3 regions of the Microbulbifer sp. A4B17 genome follow, and region 1 is predicted to be linked to each of the others. Evidence: predicted binding sites of a transcription regulator. Region 1 holds the regulator's gene; each other region holds the start of a gene.
What was found. The regulator LexA, encoded in region 1, represses DNA repair genes until DNA is damaged. The targets are predictions, from matches to a motif close to ACTGTNTNTANANACAGT.
Positions count from the first base shown of each region.

Region 2: recN (DNA repair protein RecN) is a predicted target of LexA. The motif match lies at 3,570-3,587, and genes of this name have one in related genera.
Region 3: BTJ40_RS07335 (PA0069 family radical SAM protein) is a predicted target of LexA. The motif match lies at 4,163-4,180, and genes of this name have one in related genera.

Region 1 is NZ_CP029064.1:3,129,056-3,135,923, forward strand. It holds gene BTJ40_RS13925 (mechanosensitive ion channel family protein) at 1-539, opposite strand, end outside; gene nagZ (beta-N-acetylhexosaminidase) at 641-1,657, opposite strand; gene BTJ40_RS13935 (TetR/AcrR family transcriptional regulator) at 1,688-2,320, opposite strand; gene BTJ40_RS13940 (TIGR00730 family Rossman fold protein) at 2,606-3,244, opposite strand; gene lexA (transcriptional repressor LexA) at 3,405-4,010, shown strand; gene BTJ40_RS13950 (hypothetical protein) at 4,077-4,334, opposite strand; gene BTJ40_RS13955 (DUF6586 family protein) at 4,422-4,913, opposite strand; gene topA (type I DNA topoisomerase) at 4,917-6,868, opposite strand, start outside.
Region 2 is NZ_CP029064.1:4,183,109-4,189,976, forward strand. It holds gene dnaJ (molecular chaperone DnaJ) at 1-483, opposite strand, end outside; partial or broken gene dnaK (molecular chaperone DnaK) at 712-2,676, opposite strand; gene grpE (nucleotide exchange factor GrpE) at 2,785-3,405, opposite strand; gene recN (DNA repair protein RecN) at 3,634-5,301, shown strand; gene BTJ40_RS18445 (1-acyl-sn-glycerol-3-phosphate acyltransferase) at 5,581-6,180, shown strand; gene fur (ferric iron uptake transcriptional regulator) at 6,231-6,641, opposite strand.
Region 3 is NZ_CP029064.1:1,630,462-1,637,329, reverse strand. It holds gene BTJ40_RS07355 (sodium:proton antiporter) at 1-875, opposite strand, end outside; gene BTJ40_RS22745 (hypothetical protein) at 908-1,252, opposite strand; gene BTJ40_RS07345 (hypothetical protein) at 1,855-3,141, opposite strand; gene BTJ40_RS07340 (hypothetical protein) at 3,569-4,033, shown strand; gene BTJ40_RS07335 (PA0069 family radical SAM protein) at 4,194-5,285, shown strand; gene BTJ40_RS07330 (GIY-YIG nuclease family protein) at 5,290-5,598, shown strand; gene tmpT (thiopurine S-methyltransferase) at 5,618-6,256, opposite strand; gene BTJ40_RS07320 (DUF1097 domain-containing protein) at 6,507-6,868, opposite strand, start outside.

The sequences.
Region 1 (6,868 bases):
GCCAGCAGATCCTTGGCAGCAAAGCCCACAGCCAATCCGCCGATACCACCAAACGCCAAAACACCGCTGACGCTATAACCCAGGAATTGCATGACCACGATTCCCGCTGTGATCACAATTGAGGCCCGAACCAGCTTGCCGATGGCCCTGACCGTCGTGGCATCCATCGGCTTGCCCATATAGCGAGGGTCACACAAGTTGTGCTCCACGCTGTGGGAGAACCGCCAGGCGAACCACGCCATCACCAGAATCAGGCCAATTTCCCGTGCCGGTGCAGCCAAAGAGAATATCTCTGCTCCCGTTGCATCCCCGGCACGCTGTGCAGCAACGGTCAAACCCAGCAACCAGATTAAAACCTGCCCCGGGGGGGAGAGCGCTCCCACTAATGCATCATCCCAGGGGTTCACTGTCTTTTCGGCACGAACTGCCATTCGCTGCACAAACCGGCTAAAAAGCCAGGCTGCCAAGCCAGAGGCAAGCACGATTAGGAAAACTGAAACTATCCAGACCCGATTCTCACCGAGCCAGGACAACAGCATGCTCTCAACGGATTCCACTCGAACCCCTCCGTTTTAACCAACAGTCCGCAATATCCGCATGAAACACCTATGCCACAGGGAACGGATTACAGCAATTTATCTCAGCGCATTATTGAAGCTAACCAGTCCCGGGTTCTGTGCCAACGCGCACTCTTTTCAAGTTCCTCCCAGGAGCCAATCACCGGCCTGCCACTCATCGCCGACAACCGATGAGTAGATTCAGGCCTAGGCACAAAGGTATCCAGTGCCGCCAGAGCCTCAAATGTGCCTATCCGATTGTTACATACGATGCCCATATCGCAACCGGCCTCCAGAGCGGCGCGAATCCTATCGCCATAACCTCCGGCCGCCCCTGCCCCTTCCATCGACAGATCATCGCTGAAAATCACCCCGGCAAACCCCAGTTGTCGCCGCAATACATCCTGCAACCAATAGCGGGAAAAACCGACCGGTTGGCTATCGATATTGACGAACCGAATATGAGCCGGCATCACAGCAGTCAGTTCCTGGGTGCCGATGCAGTCAATAAAGGGGAGTGCATCAGTTTCCAAAACCTGCTCTAAAGAGCGCTTATCCTCTGGCAACTCAACATGGCTGTCTTCCAGTACATGGCCATGACCTGGAAAGTGCTTGCCAGTAGTAGCCATCCCTGCTTCGCGCATCCCCTGAATAAACGGGCGGGCCAGAGCGGTTAACCTGGCCGGATCGGGGCTAAAACTACGATCACCAATCACCCGGCTGTGACTGTCATCCGCATCCAGAACCGGGGCAAAACTAAAGTCCACCCCCACTGCAAGCAACTCCGACGCCAGCAGCCAGCCCACATCCTGCAATTGCTCACCACTGGCCACAGAGCCTAGGGCCTGCATGGATGGTATCCGCGTAAAATCATCGCGAAACCGCTGAACCCTGCCACCCTCCTGATCCGCAGCCAACAGGATTTCCGGGCGCACAGCACGGATCGACTTCACCAGTTGAATGAGCTGCTGGCGGTCACGGTAGTTGCGGGCAAAGAAGATAAGCCCTCCCACCAGCGGGTGCCTGAGCAGCTCGCAGTCTTCATCGGTAAGTTCAAGCCCCTCGATATCCACCATTACGGGTCCGAGTGGTAGAGACATATAAAATTCCTTATCGCTTTATGAGCACACTCAATGATTTTCCACCTTCAGCATGGCTGAAGCCGCCGGCACCAATCGCTCAAGGGTCTGGCTGAGCGTACTGTCGGCGCCAAAATCTTCCTGCAGGATAGCCTCAATGGCATCGTGGCTCGACAGTGTAAAAATGGTCGCACCCAGCATAAAATAAAGGCGCCAGTAGAAAGTTTCCGGGTCTAAGCCCGGCAGAGCTTCGGCCAGTAGTCCGGCAAATCGGCGATAGGTATCGCCATATCGGGATACGATGAATCGGCGCAGGTGCCCTTGAAACTGGGTATATGCTAACCCCAAGAGGCGCATAAATCGCTGCGGATCCTTCCCCTCCAGCCCCAGGCTTCCGAGCCCAACCCGATAGAGACATTCAATCAGCTCCTCCACCCCCAAGGGCTGCCCCAGGGCAAGGCGACGATCAAGCTCTGCTTCCAACGCACAGGTAAAAGGTGTTAAAAAGCGCTCAAATACCGCCTGTATCAATTCCTTTTTAGAACCGAAGTGATAGTTAACCGCTGCCAGATTGACGCCGGCTGTGCTGGTGATTGTTCTCAATGAGGTCTCAGTAAAACCCCGTTCAGCAAACAGCACTTCCGCTGCGTCGAGTATCCGGCTGACCGTATCTGCTTGGCTCATAAGTCTCAAACTACCATTTAAAACATACGTTTAATCGACGCCAGAGTAGCACATTCTCACCGTCGCAGAGTCAGCTCGGCAAGAGTCCAACAGACGAGACTCAAGAGCAAAAATAACAGGGAAAAGTATGAGTGGCGGTAAGATCAGTACCCAGGGAATTGATCTCCCGCCAACTTAGACAGGCATCCTACTCCCACCAGCCGTCTCAACCCTCTGCAGTGAAAGCGGCGCAAACAAGCATCATTCTGAAAAAATCTTTAGTACTTTAATTTTCTCCTGGAGCAATTAATCTTTCACCTGCATATATTTCATTATCAAAGCCGCAGCCTCATCTACACTATCAACAACATGAAAGAGATCGAGATCGCCGGCATCGATACAGTCGCGTTCCAAAACGGTATTCACCAACCAATCGTAAAGCCCGCTCCAGTAGTGCTTACCCACCAGCACAATAGGAAAACGCCGCACTTTCTGTGTTTGCACCAGGGTAAGCGCTTCAAACAGCTCATCCAGGGTGCCATATCCCCCGGGAAGCCCGACGAATCCGAGCGCGTGTTTTACAAACATAAATTTCCGCACAAAAAAGTAACGGAAATTCAAACTGATATCCTGATATGGATTTGCCGCCTGCTCAAAAGGCAGCTCTATATTTAATCCAATCGATGTGCCCGGCTGCCCAAAGGCCCCTCGGTTACAGGCCTCCATCAGTCCCGGCCCACCACCGGTGATCACGGGAATACCTTCCGCTGCAAGAAGCTCCCCCAGTTTAACGCCCTGCTTATACTCGGCGCTGTCTTCTGTGAACCTAGCCCCTCCAAATACTGTCACAGCGCCACCCAAGGCTATCAGTCGCTCAATTCCATCAACCAGTTCAGACTGAATACGAAGCACTCTCCAGGCTTCCTGCATTTTTGCATCCAACATTATTTTTCCCTCATTGTCAGTTCCTTCAACGTTTTCTTGTCTCCTTACTTTCTCCCTCAATGTAGCAGCTCACAAAGGCTAAAACCTGAGGATTGCACGAACAATAAATCTGTATATAATTCCAGCAACTGTATATAAATACAGAAAACTAGGTAAATCTATGACCAATCTCACCGCTCGTCAGTCCCAGGTTCTCGACCTGATCAAGTCCTACCTGGATGAAACAGGCTACCCACCAACACGGGCAGAAATTGCCCAGGAGCTCGGCTTCCGCTCGCCCAATGCCGCCGAGGAACACCTGAAAGCGCTCGCCAGAAAAGGCGCCATTGAGATGGTTGCCGGCGCCTCCCGAGGCATACGAATACCCGATCACCAATCCGGCCTGCCAATTGTAGGAAGGGTTGCTGCGGGGAACCCGATCCTCGCCAATGAACATATTGAAGATTATTGCGACTTGCCCGCGAGCTTCTTCCATCCACCCGCAGACTACTTGCTTAGAGTGCACGGCATGAGTATGCGAGATGCAGGTATTCTCGACGGAGATTTACTGGCGGTACAAAAGACCGAACAGGTGCGTAACGGCCAAATCGTAGTTGCCCGTATCGATGACGAAGTCACCGTGAAACGCTTTCGTCGCAAAGGGAACCAGGCAACCGTTCAGCTGCTTCCTGAAAATGATGACTTTGAATTAATTCAAGTCGATATGAGAGATAAGAACTTTGTTATTGAGGGATTGGCGGTAGGGGTGATCCGCCAGACACCTTGAGCATATCCTCAAAACAATAACAGCGGCCATTGGCCGCTGTTATTAAAACCCGTGGTAATGCTGGTATTAGTGGATAGTATGATTTACCGGCATCAACTCGTCTTCTTCTTCGAAGTAACCTGCTTCAAGATCGTCCAGATTTTGTACAGCTTCAATACCCGCTTCCAACATGGCTCGGGCCACAGCAACCTTATTCTTTCGCAGAAACTGAAGACTTTCTGCAGAAAAAGAAATGCTCACCAAAGGGTCCTCCTTATGGCCAGCACGACGCAAGGCTACATCGCCATTAGCCAGCTCGATAATTTCAAAAGTTTCGGAGGACATTCGCTTTTCCTTCACGGCACAACAGTTTGCGCCCAGTGTACCACAGGCTCGCGAAAAGTTTCATTCGCTCGTTTTATGGGGGGTTCTTCAGCACTCATCCAAATGAGCGCGCTGCCTCACCACCAACTCGTTCAAGCAGCGATGCCATTCGAACAGCAGCTCTTTGGACAAGGGTGCAAATTCCGGCTTGGCAACATCACTGTACAACGGGATTAAATTTGCCTGCTGTTTTTTATCACCCGCAACCACAGATATTTTCTGCTGTTCTTTCCAGGCGTGGAGCATATGAAACAGCCAGCTTTGTGGGTCGCTAACCAAGCCAGATAACTCATTAGCCTCCGCGCTGGCCCTTCCCTGCCCCCTTAGCGCATCAATAATTAACTGCGGGGACTCCGGCTCAAATTCGAGCTGAAGCTGAGTCGCCTGTTCCGCAAGAAAGGCCCGGTAGGCTTTGCACAGCTGCATCAAGGCAGCCTCCTCCAGCGCATCGCGCTGAAGGGGCATATCCCATGGCTGCTGCAGCAACAGCTGGCTCTTGCGCAGAGCCGAAGTGACATGAATCGTATAAGGGTTAGTCATTATCTACTTCTTTGCCGCCGTTTTTTTAGCCGCAGGCTTCTTGCGCTTGGCGGCAGTGCTCTTGGTAGAAGCCTCTACTTTCCAACCACCATCGCGATAAAAAGCACGCCAACCAGTAGCCTTGCCCTCTTCCTCAGACTGAACATATTGCTCCTGAGTTTTGCGACTGAAACGAACCACGGTATCCCGCCCGCTGTCATCCTGTGTCGGTGCAGAAAACAGGAAGCTGTACTTTGGATCTATCTCGCTCTGATGAGGAAGCAATTCTTTGACCAAGGGAGCACGAGTCTCACGGTTTTTCGGGAACTGACTGGCAGCCAGGAATAGGCCAGAGGCACCATCGCGCAGGATATAGTGATCCTCCACTTTGATACATGCCAGTTCAGGCATGGGAACCGGATCCATTTTTGGTGGCGCCGGCTGCCCATTTTTCAATAACTTACGGGTGTTTTTACAGTCTTCGTTAGTACAACCAAAGTACTTGCCGAAGCGGCCCGACTTCAACTGCATATCACTGCCACACTTATCGCACTCGATGATAGGGCCGTCATAGCCTTTGATTTTAAAAGTGCCCTGCTCTATCTCGTAGCCGTTGCAATCCGGGTTATTGCCACAAATATGCAATTTGCGCTGTTCATCCAGCAGGTAGCTATCCATGGCTGTGCCGCACTTGCCGCAGCGGCGCTTCTCCCGCAGCAATCTGGATTCAGCTTCCTCATCTTTATCCGCATCGACCGCTTCATCGCCTGAAACCAGATTCATGGTATTGGTACAGCGCTCTTTAGGCGGCAGCGCGTATCCGGAACAACCCAGGAATACCCCAGTGGAGCCGGTGCGGATCTGCATGTGGCGGCCACACTTGGTGCACTCGATATCGGTATCTGTCGGCGTATTGCGACGCATTCCCGCGTCAGCAGATTGCGCTTTTTCCAGGCGCCCGGAAAAGTCCAGGTAAAACTCATCGAGCAGTTGCTTCCAACCTTTATCACCGTCGGCAACCGCATCCAGGGATTCCTCCAGGTTTGCGGTAAATCCGTAATCCATCAGGTTCTTGAAGCTTTCACTGAGGCGGTCGGTAACAATATCTCCCATTTTCTCTGCATAAAAACGGCGGTTCTCCAGCCGCACATAACCACGATCCTGAATCGTGGAAATAATGGAAGCGTAGGTGGATGGGCGACCGATGCCGCGCTTCTCCAATTCCTTAACCAGAGCCGCTTCACTAAACCGCGCCGGCGGCTTGGTAAAGTGCTGTTTGGGGTCAAGTTGCTGTAGGGACAGCTTGTCGCCAACCTTCACATCTGGAAGCACCAGGTCTTCATCTTTCTTACCGCTGGGTGGCGCTACTTTCAGAAAGCCATCGAAGCGAATCACACGGCCCCGCGCACGCAGCTCAAAGTCACCGGCGCTGACCACAATGGAAGAAGAAGTGAACTGGGCGGGGGTCATCTGGCAGGCGACGAATTGCTGCCAAATCAGGTTGTACAATCTCTCTGCGTCCCGCTCAACACCGGACAACATATTCGGGGCGATACGCACATCGGACGGGCGGATAGCTTCGTGCGCTTCTTGAGCACCCTCTTTGCTGCTATAGCTATTAGGGCTTTCCGGCAAATACTTATCGCCGTAATTCTCGGCGATATAGTCCCGCACCGATTCCACAGCCTCTTTACTGAGGTTGGTAGAGTCGGTACGCATATAGGTGATATGGCCAGCTTCATATAAACGCTGGGCCAGGGTCATGGTTTTCTTCACACTGAAGCCGAGACGATTACTGGCCGCCTGCTGCAGGGTGGAGGTAATAAATGGTGCGCTGGGTTTGGAGCTGGTTGGCTTGTCGTCACGGGCGGAAACAACAAACTCACTGGACTGAAGCTGCTTGGCAGCACTCATCGCCAGCTCTTCGTTGGTAGGACGGAAGGCCTCACCAGCCTGCTTCTTCACCTCGAGGCGCA
Region 2 (6,868 bases), 1.1 Mb from region 1:
GGTTTGCGGAGAGGAACCAGGCTTGGCGCCTGAGCCGTTACAGGTGCCACAGGCCGCCAGAGTCGGAACGCGAATCTTGACCGTGGTGCCGCGCACTGCGTCTTCCAGGTCCAGCTCCAGGTCATAGCGCAGATCGGAACCGCGAGCAGGGCCGCCGCGACGGCCACCGCCGCCACCACCGAAGATATCGCCGAACACATCGCCGAAAATATCGGAGAAGCCACCGAATCCACCGGCGCCGCCACCGCCCATCTGGCCTTCCACACCCGCGTGGCCAAACTGGTCATAGGCTGCGCGTTTCTCGGAATCCGACAAAACCTCGTAGGCCTCATTGGCCTCCTTGAATTTGTTCTCCGATTCCTTGTCATCGGGATTGCGGTCCGGGTGAAACTTCATTGCCACCCGGCGGTAGGCTTTCTTCAGCTCTGCATCCGAAGCGCCGCGCTCGACGCCGAGGACTTCGTAATAATCGCGTTTCGACATAAAACTATGTTCTCTGGTCCGGCATCAAGAACGGCCAAACTCTCTTTCTACTTCTCGGTTTCTAACTAAGCCCCGGGTGCGGGGCGCCACCAAAACTGCAAAAACACGGCAAATATTGGTGGATACCTGAAACAACACAGGGCGCGGGCCTCTGAAAGTAAGGCGCCGCGCCCCTGAAGTTCTCCGGCGGCCACTTTAAAAGCTGCCGCCGGAATTGCAAGCGAACGCTTACTTACCTTCTTTTTTGTCGTCCTTAACTTCTTCGAACTCTGCGTCTACCGCATCGTCACCACCGGAGGACTGCTGCTGTTCACCCTGGGCACCAGCACCGGCGGCACCTTCAGCACCAGCGGCTTGAGCCTGTTCGGCGTACATCTTCTGGGCAACTGGACCGGAAGCTTCAGTCAGCTTGGTAGTAGCGGCTTCCATAGCAGCCTTGTCGTTGCCTTTAACTGCCTCTTCCGCTTCAGTGATAGCCGCTTCAATCGCGGACTTCTCTTCAGCGGTAGCTTTGTCGCCAGCTTCTTCCAGAGTTTTCTTGGTGGCAGAAATCAGGCCGTCGAGAGTGTTGCGAGTCTGCACCAGCTCTTCAAACTGCTTATCCGCTTCGGCATTCGCCTCAGCGTCCTGAACCATTTTATCGATCTCGTCCTCGGACAGACCGGAGGAAGCCTGGATCACAATGGACTGTTCTTTACCAGTGGCCTTGTCCTTCGCGTGTACGTGCAGGATACCGTTGGCATCGATGTCGAAGGTTACTTCGATCTGCGGCATGCCGCGAGGTGCCGGTGGGATATCGGCCAGGTCGAAGCGACCCAGGGATTTGTTCTGTGCAGCCTGCTTGCGCTCACCCTGAACCACGTGAATGGTTACCGCAGTCTGGTTGTCATCCGCAGTGGAGAAAACCTGGGACTTCTTGGTGGGGATAGTGGTGTTCTTGTCGATCAGCGGAGTCGCAACGCCACCCATGGTTTCGATACCCAGGGTTAGCGGAGTTACGTCCAGCAGCAGTACGTCTTTAACGTCACCGGACAGTACGGCGCCCTGGATAGCAGCACCCATGGCAACGGCTTCGTCGGGGTTAACGTCTTTGCGCGGCTCTTTGCCGAAGAACTCGGTTACTTTCTGCTGTACCAGCGGCATGCGGGTCTGACCACCCACCAGGATCACTTCGTCTACACCAGAAGCGGACAGGTCGGCGTCTTGCAGAGCGATTTTTACCGGCTCCAGGGAGCGGGTAACCAGCTCTTCTACCAGGCTTTCCAGCTTGGCGCGGGTCAGCTTAACAACCAGGTGCTTGGGACCAGTGGCGTCTGCAGTGATGTACGGCAGGTTTACTTCGGTCTGCTGGCTGGAGGACAGCTCGATCTTGGCTTTTTCTGCAGCTTCTTTCAGGCGCTGCATCGCCAGGGGGTCGCCTTTCAGGTCGATGCCCTGGTCTTTCTTGAACTCGTCTGCGAGGTATTCGATCAGGCGCAGGTCGAAGTCTTCACCACCGAGGAAAGTGTCACCGTTGGTGGACAGTACTTCGAACTGCTTCTCACCGTCTACGTCGGCAATTTCGATGATGGAGATATCGAAGGTACCGCCACCCAGGTCGTATACCGCAACAGTGCGGTCACCGCCCTGCTTGTCCAGGCCGTAAGCCAGTGCAGCGGCAGTCGGCTCGTTGATAATGCGCTTAACGTCCAGGCCCGCGATGCGGCCGGCGTCTTTGGTGGCCTGACGCTGGGAGTCGTTGAAGTAAGCCGGTACGGTAATTACTGCAGCTTCAACTTTCTCGCCGAGGAAATCTTCCGCAGTCTTTTTCATTTTCTTCAGGACTTCGGCAGAGATCTGCGGCGGAGCTTTTTTATCGCCTTTCACTTCTACCCAAGCGTCGCCGTTGTCAGCTTCAGTGATGGTGTAAGGAACCATCTTGATATCTTTCTGCACAACGTCGTCTTTAAATTTACGGCCGATCAAACGCTTAACCGCAAACAGAGTATTTTGGGGATTGGTCACCGCCTGACGCTTGGCAGACTGACCTACCAGAATTTCATTGTCGTCAGTGAAGGCAACAATAGAAGGTGTAGTGCGATCGCCTTCGGCGTTTTCGATTACACGCGCTTTGTCACCATCCAGTACCGCTACACAGCTGTTAGTGGTACCCAGGTCGATGCCGATAATTTTTCCCATCTGTAAAATCCTCTTTTGATGCGCGCTGCCAGCTCTGTTCTGTTTGCACCGCGCGAATAATTCTTGATGTCAGCTATATTGGTGCCGGCCGTTAAATTTCAAGGCCGCTTTACATTTCAGCCGTTACGGCGCTTTGCTGACCACCACCATGGCCGGGCGAACCAGGCGACCGTTGAGGCGATAACCTTTCTGAAACACATCCAGAACCGTGTTCGGCTCTACATCGCCGTTGGGCACCTGGGTCATGGCCTGGTGCAGTTCCGGATCGAAGGGCTCTCCCGCTGGATCGACAACTTCCACCGAATTTTTCGTCAGGGTTTCAACGAAAGATTTGTGAGTCAGCTCGATACCTTCGATCAAAGCCTTATTGGCTTCATCGGCCGTATCGATAGTCGCCAGCGCGCGCTCGAGGTTGTCCACAACAGGCAACAAATCCTGCAGCAGTTTCTCTACCGCAAATTTGCGTGCGCGCTCGATATCCTGTTGCGCGCGGCGGCGGGCATTCTGCTCTTCCGCCTGGGCGCGCAGAGCCATATCCTTGTGCGCTGCCAGTTGCTCCTGCAACTTGATAATTTCCTCGTGCAGGGCATCGGCACCTTCGGCCTCTTCCTGCAGGGCTTCCTCCGCGAGTTCACGCTCTATAGAGGAAGGGTCTTCAACCTCTGCTGAAACGCCCTCGTCTGTAGCTGGTGCGTGCTCCGCCCCCTCTTTAATCTGATCTTCTTCGCTGCGCTCTCTGGCCACTGCTTTCTCCGTCGCGTCGACTCTGTCAGTAATGTGAGTTGAGCCCGTCCTGCGGGCACTGGAGCCTATATGGGGACAACCCCGCACAGTTCAAGTGGTTTTTCGCGCTAGCGCACATCCTCAGAGTAATGTGACCCCGTCCCTATAGCTAACCAGGAACGAATACTGTATAAATAACCACTAATTGGGCCGAGTGCCCGCCGATTAGCAAGGACACAAGCGATCTCTATGCTGCTGCATCTGTCTATCAGTCAATTCACCCTGGTGGACCAACTGGAGTTGGAGTTTGGTCCCGGTACCAGCACCCTGACCGGCGAGACCGGCGCGGGTAAGTCAATCACTCTCGATGCCCTTGGCCTGGCACTGGGCGGTCGCGGCAGCGCTGAGCTTGTGCGCACCGGCGCCAATCGCGCCGATATCAGTGCCACCTTTGATATCGTCGAGCACCCCAGCGCCGCCAGCTGGCTTGAATCCCAGGAGCTGGATGCTGGGCAGGAAGTCATACTGCGCCGCACCATTGGCGCTGACGGCCGCTCCCGAGCCTATATCAACGGCCAACCGGTAACCCTGTTGCAACTCCGCGCCCTGGGCGAACAGCTGATCGATATCCACAGCCAGCACGAACACCAATCCCTGTTGAAGAAAGAAACGCACCTGCGCCTGCTGGATGAATATGCCCAGGCCCAGGAACTCGCCGCAGAGACCCGCAGCCGCTTCAAAACCTGGCGGGATCACTATCGCCGCTATCGCACCCTGGCCGACAGCGCCGAAGAAGCCGAAGCCCGCCGCCACTTGCTGGAATACCAGCTTAAGGAGCTGGATCAACTTGGCTTGAGCGAAGGGGAAATAGAGTCCCTCGAGAGCGAACAGCAACAGCTGGCCAATGCCGGGGAAATCCTCAGTGGCAGCTACCAGTTGGCCGCTTTCCTTTCCGGCGGTGAGGGCGATATTGCCGAGCAACTGCACCGCGCCCTCCAACTGCTGTCATCCATGCCCGGGCAAGCTCCGGCCCTGGTGGAAGTGGCTCAGATGCTCGACAGCGCGCGCATCCAGGTAGATGAAGCCGCAGCTACCCTGTCCCGGCATATCGATCGCTTCGAGATGGACCCGGAGCGGCTCTCCGAAGTTGAAGACAGGCTCAGCGCCATCTACCAGGCGGCGCGCAAACATCGAGTTCAGCCGCAAGAACTACCGGCACTACAACAGCAGTTGCAGGCAGAGCTGGACGATATCGGCAGCCCTGACGCCCTGGAACGCCTGGCCACTGATTGTGAACAACTGGAAAAGCAGTACAGAAAAGTCGCCGGCAAACTCAGCAATCTGCGCAGTAAAGCCGCAGAGTCACTGGCGGAGGCGGTGAATTGCCAACTGGCGGACCTGGCCATGCCCCACGCCCGTGTTGAGCTATCCCTGCAAGAGCTGGATACACCCAACAGCCAGGGGCTGGAAGAAGCAGAAATATTAATTTCCACCAACCCGGGCCAACCGCCTCGCCCTCTGGGCAAGATTGCCTCCGGCGGTGAACTCTCCCGGGTCAGCCTGGCAATCCAGGTGGTAACTGCGCAAACCTCCCGCACCCCCACCCTGGTATTCGACGAGGTGGATGTGGGTATTGGCGGTGCCACCGGTGATGTGGTTGGCCGTCTGCTGCGCCAATTGGGGGAAACCCGCAACGGCCGCAGCGGCCAGGTGATCTGTGTAACCCACCTGGCCCAGGTAGCAGCGCGGGCCCACCGCCAGTACCTGGTGGAAAAGCACAGCGATGGCGAAAGCGTATTTGTAGCCCTGCGCGAACTCACCAACGGCGAGCGCCGCGAAGAAGTAGCGCGTATGCTCGGCGGCGCACCTACCGCCCAGTCCCTGGCCCATGCCGAGGAGATGCTGGAGAGAACCTGACCTTCAGTATCACTCCGAGGATGGCTAAAGAGTTAGCCCTAACTGAAGCAAAGCTCCAAGACGTGAAACGTCACAAAATGGTAAAAATGGTGCATTTGGGCAAGCAATCTTGTGCCATAGATCAATAAATGACCGCCATACAATCCGGTAAATCACCCCTTTCGTCCGATATATGTGCCGAATTAGAACAAACGAACAAATATGACTGGGAGCGGCAGCTAAAGTCACCATATACTTGGCGGCTTGTTTTTCGATGTGTGAGTAGTCCTGGCCGAGGTTATGCAGAGAACGATTTTCAACACCCCCATTGTCACCCCGATCCTGCGCTTCGCTGCACGGGTGCTACTGAAGCTGCACGGTTGGCGTGTCAAAGCTGACGAACAGTCTCTTAAACTTAAGCAGTACGTACTGATCGGCGCCCCCCATACCACTAACTGGGACGGCTACTACTTTATCCTCGCCGCACTCAAACTGAAGATGACCCCACAGTGGATGGGCAAGGACAAGCTGTTTACCTTCCCGCTGGGAGGCCCCATGCGCTGGTTCGGCGGTATCGCTGTAGACCGCAGCAAGGCCAACAACCTAGTGGATGCCACCGCCAGGCAGTTCAAGCTGCGCAAAGAACTGGTTATCGCTATACCCCCCGAGGGCACTCGCGGTTTGGCGGAACGCTGGAAAACCGGCTTTTACCATATCGCCCGCAGCGCCAAGGTGCCGGTGGTATTGGGTTATATCAGTTTTCCCAAGAAGGAAGTAGGCATCGGCCCTATCGCACAGTTCGGGGAAAACCTGGAAGCTGAGCTGCTGAAGCTCAAAGAATACTATTCTGACAAAATTGGCAAGTTCCCAGAGCTTTACACGCCCCCCTGCCAGTCATAATTGCCGTTACGGGCATTTGAAGGGTGCGGTGAATACCGCACCCGGAAGATCTACTTCTCTTTTTCTGTCACATACAGGACCAGGCTGTGGCCAGTCAGCTCATAGCCGTGTTCTTCAGCGATCTGACGCTGTAGCTCCTCAATCTCTTCATTGTGGAACTCGATCACCTTGCCGGTATCGGTACAGACCATATGATCGTGGTGATCGCCTCGGTCCAGCTCAAATACGGAATGGCCACCATCAAAGTTGTGGCGCACAACCAGACCCGCGCTCTCAAACTGGGTTAATACCCGGTAAACGGTTGCCAGACCAACATCCTCTCCCGCTTCCAGCAACAGCTTGTACACATCCTCAGCACTTAAATGCTGCTCACTGGTGTTCTCGAGCAATTGCAGAATTTTTACTCTCGGCAGAGTGACCTTGAGGCCAGCCTTACGCAGTTCCTGGTTTTCGTTCGACATGAATCAATATTTCCTGACAGGATTTCTAAAAGGTATCCGTGCTTGCCAAAGCCCACTATGCCAATCTTCAGACGGTTCCTGACCCTGGAGTCTCGTCTGTCAGCGAGCCAACTCTTCAGGTATTATCCCATGCCCTACGGAGTCAGAGGAACCCCGGACTGCCACTAAGCGCAGAACTGGGAGCTGGAGGAACTTTTTTTCTCCACTTAAGACTAAACTGACTGCTT
Region 3 (6,868 bases), 1.5 Mb from region 1:
TCCCAAGTTGGACCTGCATGAACCAAATAAGTGTTATTTTGCTTACTTAGACACCCTCGAGCAACAATTGCACATATCATTACCGAAATAATACCTGACACATGAAAAATACTTTCCGCCAGATAAAAGCTACCAAATGCAGCGATCACTAAAGTCATCAATGCCGCACTCGGTGAGCGGAGAAAAAATATCACCAGCGTAGTTAGCAAACCAAAAATTAGCCCAACCACAACGCCACCAAAAAAAACCATACAAAAATATAGCGTCACAGATGCCACATCTAGTGAGGGAGCCTTGGTTTCCATTGGCGAAGTTTCAACAATACCATATGTTGCCAATCCCAAAACTAGAGAATAAAGAACTACAGCCGCAGCATCATTAAAAAGACTTTCTCCATCCACCAAGGTCAAGAGATCTTCACCAGTTTTTTCTTGTCGTAACTTATTAACTACAGAAACGGGATCAGTGGCAGCCAAAATAGCTCCTGTCAACATAGCGGCCACCCAAGGAAAGCCCTCAGGGTGACCAATACCATAATAAGTAATGGCAGCAATAAGGACTGCACAAATAACCAGACCCAATGTGGAAAATAACAACACCGGCCCGATCCAGCGTTTCAAAACTTTAGGTTCCAGCTGCCAGGCTGATTCAAAAATTAGCACGGGTAAAATAACAAAGAATACCAACTCTCTTAAGCTAGTTGCACGCAAGCCTGTGTCATACTCAATAATTGGCAGAAGTAAGGCTGCCAAGACCCCGGCAACGAGACAACCCAGCGTGTTGTCAATGCGTAACACCCTCGCGATACCCAATCCAACAACGGCGGCGGCGGCTAGATATAAACCCTGACCTACAACAGTGACAACATCACTCACCCAACCACTCCCATTAGTATTGCATCCGAAAATCAAACACAGCTACATTCATTACCGGCACCTTCAATAGACTCACCCACCTGATTGAGCCATCTGTGAACAGGGCTTTTAAAGCATTCATATAGTGGCCCACATAGCATCGTACATTCTAATTTTTGATTAGTAGTCCGCAGTAATAAAACATGAACACTAAAATTCTGTAAGTCGTATAGACCAACATCATCTTTAGATTGGCACCATATCATTGCATCCAAACTAAATTTCATGGCGTTGAGGTTCACTGAAAAGATACTGTAGGCTTCCTGTAAGTGATACACAGATTCCCATTGGGCGACTAGTATTTTTAAAGTTAAGCCTTTTGCAAGAGGAGCTTTCATACTTACAGCAAACATCCTCTGAATATGAAGGCCCTAGGCAAGCTCAATCAGGTTAGCAACTTGAATTACTCGCACCTGTTATTAAGTTGATAATTGCAGTATAGGCATCGAGTCAGCTGATGATAACTAAGAAATCGTATTTCCTCGACACTTAAAGGCAAAGCGGACTTTTCAACATTCCACATTTCAACACTTTCCTTCGCTTTCAAAATGATAGTGACGCCAAAATAACTCACTGATTGCAGATACACTTCTACCAGCACAAGCATCTAAACCTTATAAAAATTTATTACGACCAACCATCCAGTACAACTTAGCTACCAATTTGCATAAGCTGATCGACGTATCCATAGCTGCAAATATATAAATATACGCCACAGTTTAACTCTAGCATCTAAGAAGACTTTCTCATACCAGACTATATCTCCACCCTTAAAAACCTCACCCAATTACCATATAAAAAGTGATATAGCATTTAATTTTACACCCCAAATCTAAAATAGATATTTCGCTTAACCACACCACCTTTGCTCTAAACATTAAATATCTTTAACATAGAACACCCCAAAAAGAATATAAATTTATTCATATCTCACAACATCCTATTCACCCGAAACAAGATCCCTTATTATTTTTTCATACTCATCTATATATAGATATACACTTTTTTTACTCATCAGGGGCTCACAGTACCCTAGTATAAAAACTCCACTCCGATAGGTCGTATACGTAATAATCGTAAACGGATTAATGCCATTATTCTGTGTAACCATCCCCCTTTCAATTTCAAAGTAATGCATTCTTCCAGCAAGAAATTTCATATTACCCACATTAGATATGCATATACCGGCCGAAAAGGTATCATCCTTTTCAGAAATTTCATACGCCAATTGGGATATTTCTCCAACGCTATATTTTGTACTCAGATTTTTTGCTAACGGTATTTTTCCAAGTAAAACTGAGTTAATCTGAGACTGCAAATATCTAGCTAGATCAATCACTCCCATAGAGTTAACAGCTGACGGAACATGTAAATTGGCTGTCTGAGAAAATGGTCCCACATGCTCAAATGAAATGGGAGGTGAGCAAAGCTGTCTTGCATCCAAGGCTACAATTAGTTCTGACAAGTTCTTTTCGACCGGCAAAACTCGCGATGCAAGTATTGCTACAGCCCCGTAAAAAGCTGTAAGCCTTATCTGATTCTTTTTAGCAACTCGTATAACCTGTTGAATACTTTCCAATGGAATAGAGTATGAGGTTGCACATGCCCTACGCTCAGATATAGCTGCACTCTTTTCAGTTGGCCAAAAGAAATCACCTTTGTTCCTATACTCAAACTCTTCCCCCCCAGAAAACCCAGCCTCTTCAAGCTGGCCTGCGATGCTTTCCGATAATGGAAGTGATGGTATGCTAGCTGGCATTTTATGGGAGCAGAGGTATTTATCAAGGTCCAGAAAAAGCGTCATTATTGCTCTACCATCGAATGCGGCATGTATATTTACAACAACAATCCACTCTACATCTCCAGCATGATTGGTATAAAGAGTAAGACTGAAAATGCATCTTTCACTATCCAGACAAGTCATTCCATGGTAAGCATATGCATCTTCAAAATTTAATGCTCCATTTAATGGAAGGATTTGAATTGGGATGTCACTAAAATCAACATCACAAATCCAACGCAACCGCTTCCCTCTAACCACACGGGCACGTAAAAATGGGTGACGGGCGTGCAAATACTTAAACCCTTGAAATACACTTTCTACACTTAAAGGCTCGCTAACCCTTATAAATGAAATCAGCTGCAGTCCGCCACCAGACTGCCTGGTCAACTCAATAAATAGTGCCTCCTGCGGACCCAATTCTCTAGAGAAGTGTTCTCGACTCATACTTCATATATTGAGCAAAAATTTACTAATATATTATAGACAAATAAGAAAATAGACATATAGAATAAAAGCTAAGGATAAGAGTAAAGTTTCAGGAATCTTTATAGATAAAACTATAGATAACTTGCAGGATAGATTACTGTACCACTACCTCTAAAGAGGACATTACCTCGCAACAAAATATATAAAAAATTACTTATTAAATCCTTTATCAAACTAAGTTGTGACCAACACGGTATTAGAACGTTCACCCAGGCTTATAGAGAATTATTTTTCCCAACGTTGAGTAAAGGTATTGCGCCCGCCACAAAACAAGCGGTACAAACAGCGCACAGAGGAAGTAGAACTACAAGACCCACTGCCATAAGAGATATCCCCAAACCCGAACAACTTGGAATTACCACTAAAGTTTAACAAGGAGAGGACTATGGACGAAAATCTCGAGATAAAAAAAGTACTGGATGAGCTTTATAATGGGATTTCTGGCCCGGCAGAGTTCCAGCGGGATTGGCAACGACAGGAGTCATTGTTTGTCCCTTATGCAAAAATGATTCGCACATCTGTTGATAGCAATGGCAATCCCCAGTCAACAATTATGGACATTAAGGAATATCCGGGAAACTTTGAAAAGCTGATTTCAGGCCGTCCTTTCTATGAAGTAGAAATACATAATATCATTGAACAGTTTGGGAATATCGCCCATGCTTTCAGTACTTATGAAGCATGGAGTGACAGAGAGAGAACTCAATTCCTTAAAAGGGGCATCAACAGTATTCAGCTGTTCAATGATGGAGAATCATGGAAGGTTGTAAATATGATTTGGGATGACGAACGACCAGGCCTAACTATGAATTCCAAATATAACCCCATCACCACAGCCCTGGCAGAGTAAAATTTTCAATGAGCACTCCTGAGCGAATCCAGTCTTTTTCTCAGGAGTCCTATTTACTCCCCTAGTACCAGCCTATTAGTCCATCAGGGGGTATATCGCCTCTTGCACATATTCGATATTACAACGTAAACTGTACATTAATACAGTTATCGTTACAGCAATGTCAGATCATCCTCCCCCCAAAGCACCATCACCTCGCAAAGGTCGAGGAACCGCCAATAACCTCCCAGGGCGTTTTGCACAGCTGTGCAGCTCCCGTGAGAGTGACGGTTGGCAAACTGAGCCAGACGAGCCTGTACGGCTAATAACCTCAGCCACGGAGGAAAAGGCGAAAAGTATTATTGCAACCAATCAATCACCTGATATTCCTTTCTCTCAATCGATAAACCCTTACCGAGGGTGTGAGCATGGGTGTATTTATTGTTACGCCCGTCCAGCCCATGCCTATATGGATCTGTCACCCGGCCTGGACTTTGAAACCAAGCTCTTCTACAAAGCCAATGCCACCGAACTATTAGAGAAGGCGTTGCGAAAGAAAAACTATCAGTGCAGCCCTATCGCTCTGGGAGCCAACACCGATCCCTATCAACCATTGGAGCGAGAGAAAGGGATAACCCAAAACTTGTTGGAGCTTATGCAAGAATTTCGCCAGCCGGTGACCATTATCACTAAAAGCCAACTAATCTTGCGAGACCTCCCACTACTGGCAGAAATGGCACAGGACAACCTGGCTCAAGTCGCTATTAGTGTGACAACACTAGATAACACTCTCAAACGCAAGCTTGAGCCGAGAACCGCAGGACCCTCTGCTCGACTGAGAACTATTGAAAAGCTGAGTTCCGCGGGTATCCCCACCGCAGTTCTTGCGGCGCCGATGATTCCAGCACTGAATGACAGTGAGCTGGAAGCGATTCTCTCGGCAGCAAAGGATTCAGGGGCGGTAAGAGCCGCATATATCCTCCTGCGCCTCCCTTATGAGGTTGCCCCTCTGTTTCGAGAGTGGTTACAGGTACACTATGCCGAAAGGGCAAAGCATGTGATGAGTTTGGTGCAGCAAAGCCGTGAAGGAAAAGACTATCAAAGTGAATTCTCTCAGAGGCGCACCGGAACCGGTATATTTGCTCAATTACTTCAAAGACGCTTTCAAGTAGCGATAAAGAAATTGGGCTTGGATCATCGACGCCTTACTTTGGATTGCTCCCAATTTAAACCGCCGCCTTGCGCCAATGAGCAACAGGACTTGTTTTCTTGAGCCTATGAATTTTGAAAAAAAACAAAAGAAAGATGAACCTGATGTACATTGGTTTCTCTATCTCGTTCGAACGGCAAGTGGAGCACTCTATACCGGTATAACCAATGATATGGAAAGACGGTTTACCGAGCACTGCAGTAATGGACCTAAGACAGCCAAAGCACTACGGGGCAAGGGCCCCCTCAGTCTTGAGTATTCGGTTGTACTTCCCGACAAGTCAACCGCATTGAAAATAGAATTAGCCATTAAAAAGTGGCCAAAGTCCAAAAAAGAAATGCTGATACTTGGTTGTCATTCGCTACCGGAGATTTAGAATTCCTAAAAAGCGATGGTCATTTTGGTGTTAACAGCCAGGCTTCCTCTCTGGCTGGAACTTTTCCTTTAAGTCCACCCACAACGGTTCTTGTCGTTAAAGCCTGGAGGCAATAATAAGCATCATAGTATTCGTAAATCAGGCGACTACCAACAGAAAAAGGCGGGCCCGCCATCAGGGCTTGCTCGTACTGGAATGATATAAGTAGTTGCGGTGCGATCTGAGTGATATCTAGTAAATGTTTTACGTATTGCACTCGAGTATCGCCGGGAAGGGCTACCAAGGCAGCCCGGTCATAAACTGCTGTAACCGGCCCTAACTCCTCTCTACTCAAATCGAAAATATTGCCTACAAAAATATCGATATTTTCACTGGAATAGCACTTTAACTTGCCAATTTGATTTACCTTCGGAACCACCGACATCTCATTGAATAGCTGCTCCACCGCCCCTTCACTAAGCTCACAGCCAACAACCGAAATCTCCTGTTTCAACAACCAGGCTATATCTTTGGTTTTACCGCACAATGGCAAGAAAATACGATCGCCAGGGGAAAGAGAGAGTTCAGTAAAAAACTCATTGAGAAGTGAATTTCCTGAAGCCTCATGGAAGCCAATATCATTTCTTTCCCATTTATCGTGCCAAAACTCTTCCTTCACCACTGGCCTCCGTAAATCACTATGAAAAAATTAGAAAAGAAAAAAGCTTACATCAACGAAGAAGTGTTCTGTAGTATTCGAGTTCAATACCATTTTCGGATTCATAAGGCTCAGTAAAAGCCAAAGCGGTAACAAATACCATTGCTGTAGATAGCAGAATACGTTTAAACATTGTACAAAACCTCTACACAATGTTACTCAGAACAACAACTACTTTTGCCTCAAAGCCCTAACCGCAGAAAATTAGGGCTTAGCAGGTTCTCACTACACTATCCTTGCGCGGCCACAGAGCATCAATCAAGCCAGCAAACACAGCCCCGATAGATACAGTGGCAATTAACTGGAAGTAGGCATCCAGGGTGATATCCAACTGGGCAAGAAACGCGATGACAATACCAATGGCATAGCTGGGAATATTCCTGATACCTGTGACCAGTCCCATTGCCCAAACACTGATGACTGAGAAGAGCAGCGCAATCGGCGCAACCAGGATACTTGGGTCAATCTGCCATTTGAAGGCCGCAGCTTGAGCCCCCAAACCCAGTCCAAGTCCAGTGACCACACAGGCCAGGTTGTAAGCACCAGCCCGCCAGTTACGCCCTCTGGAGAAGT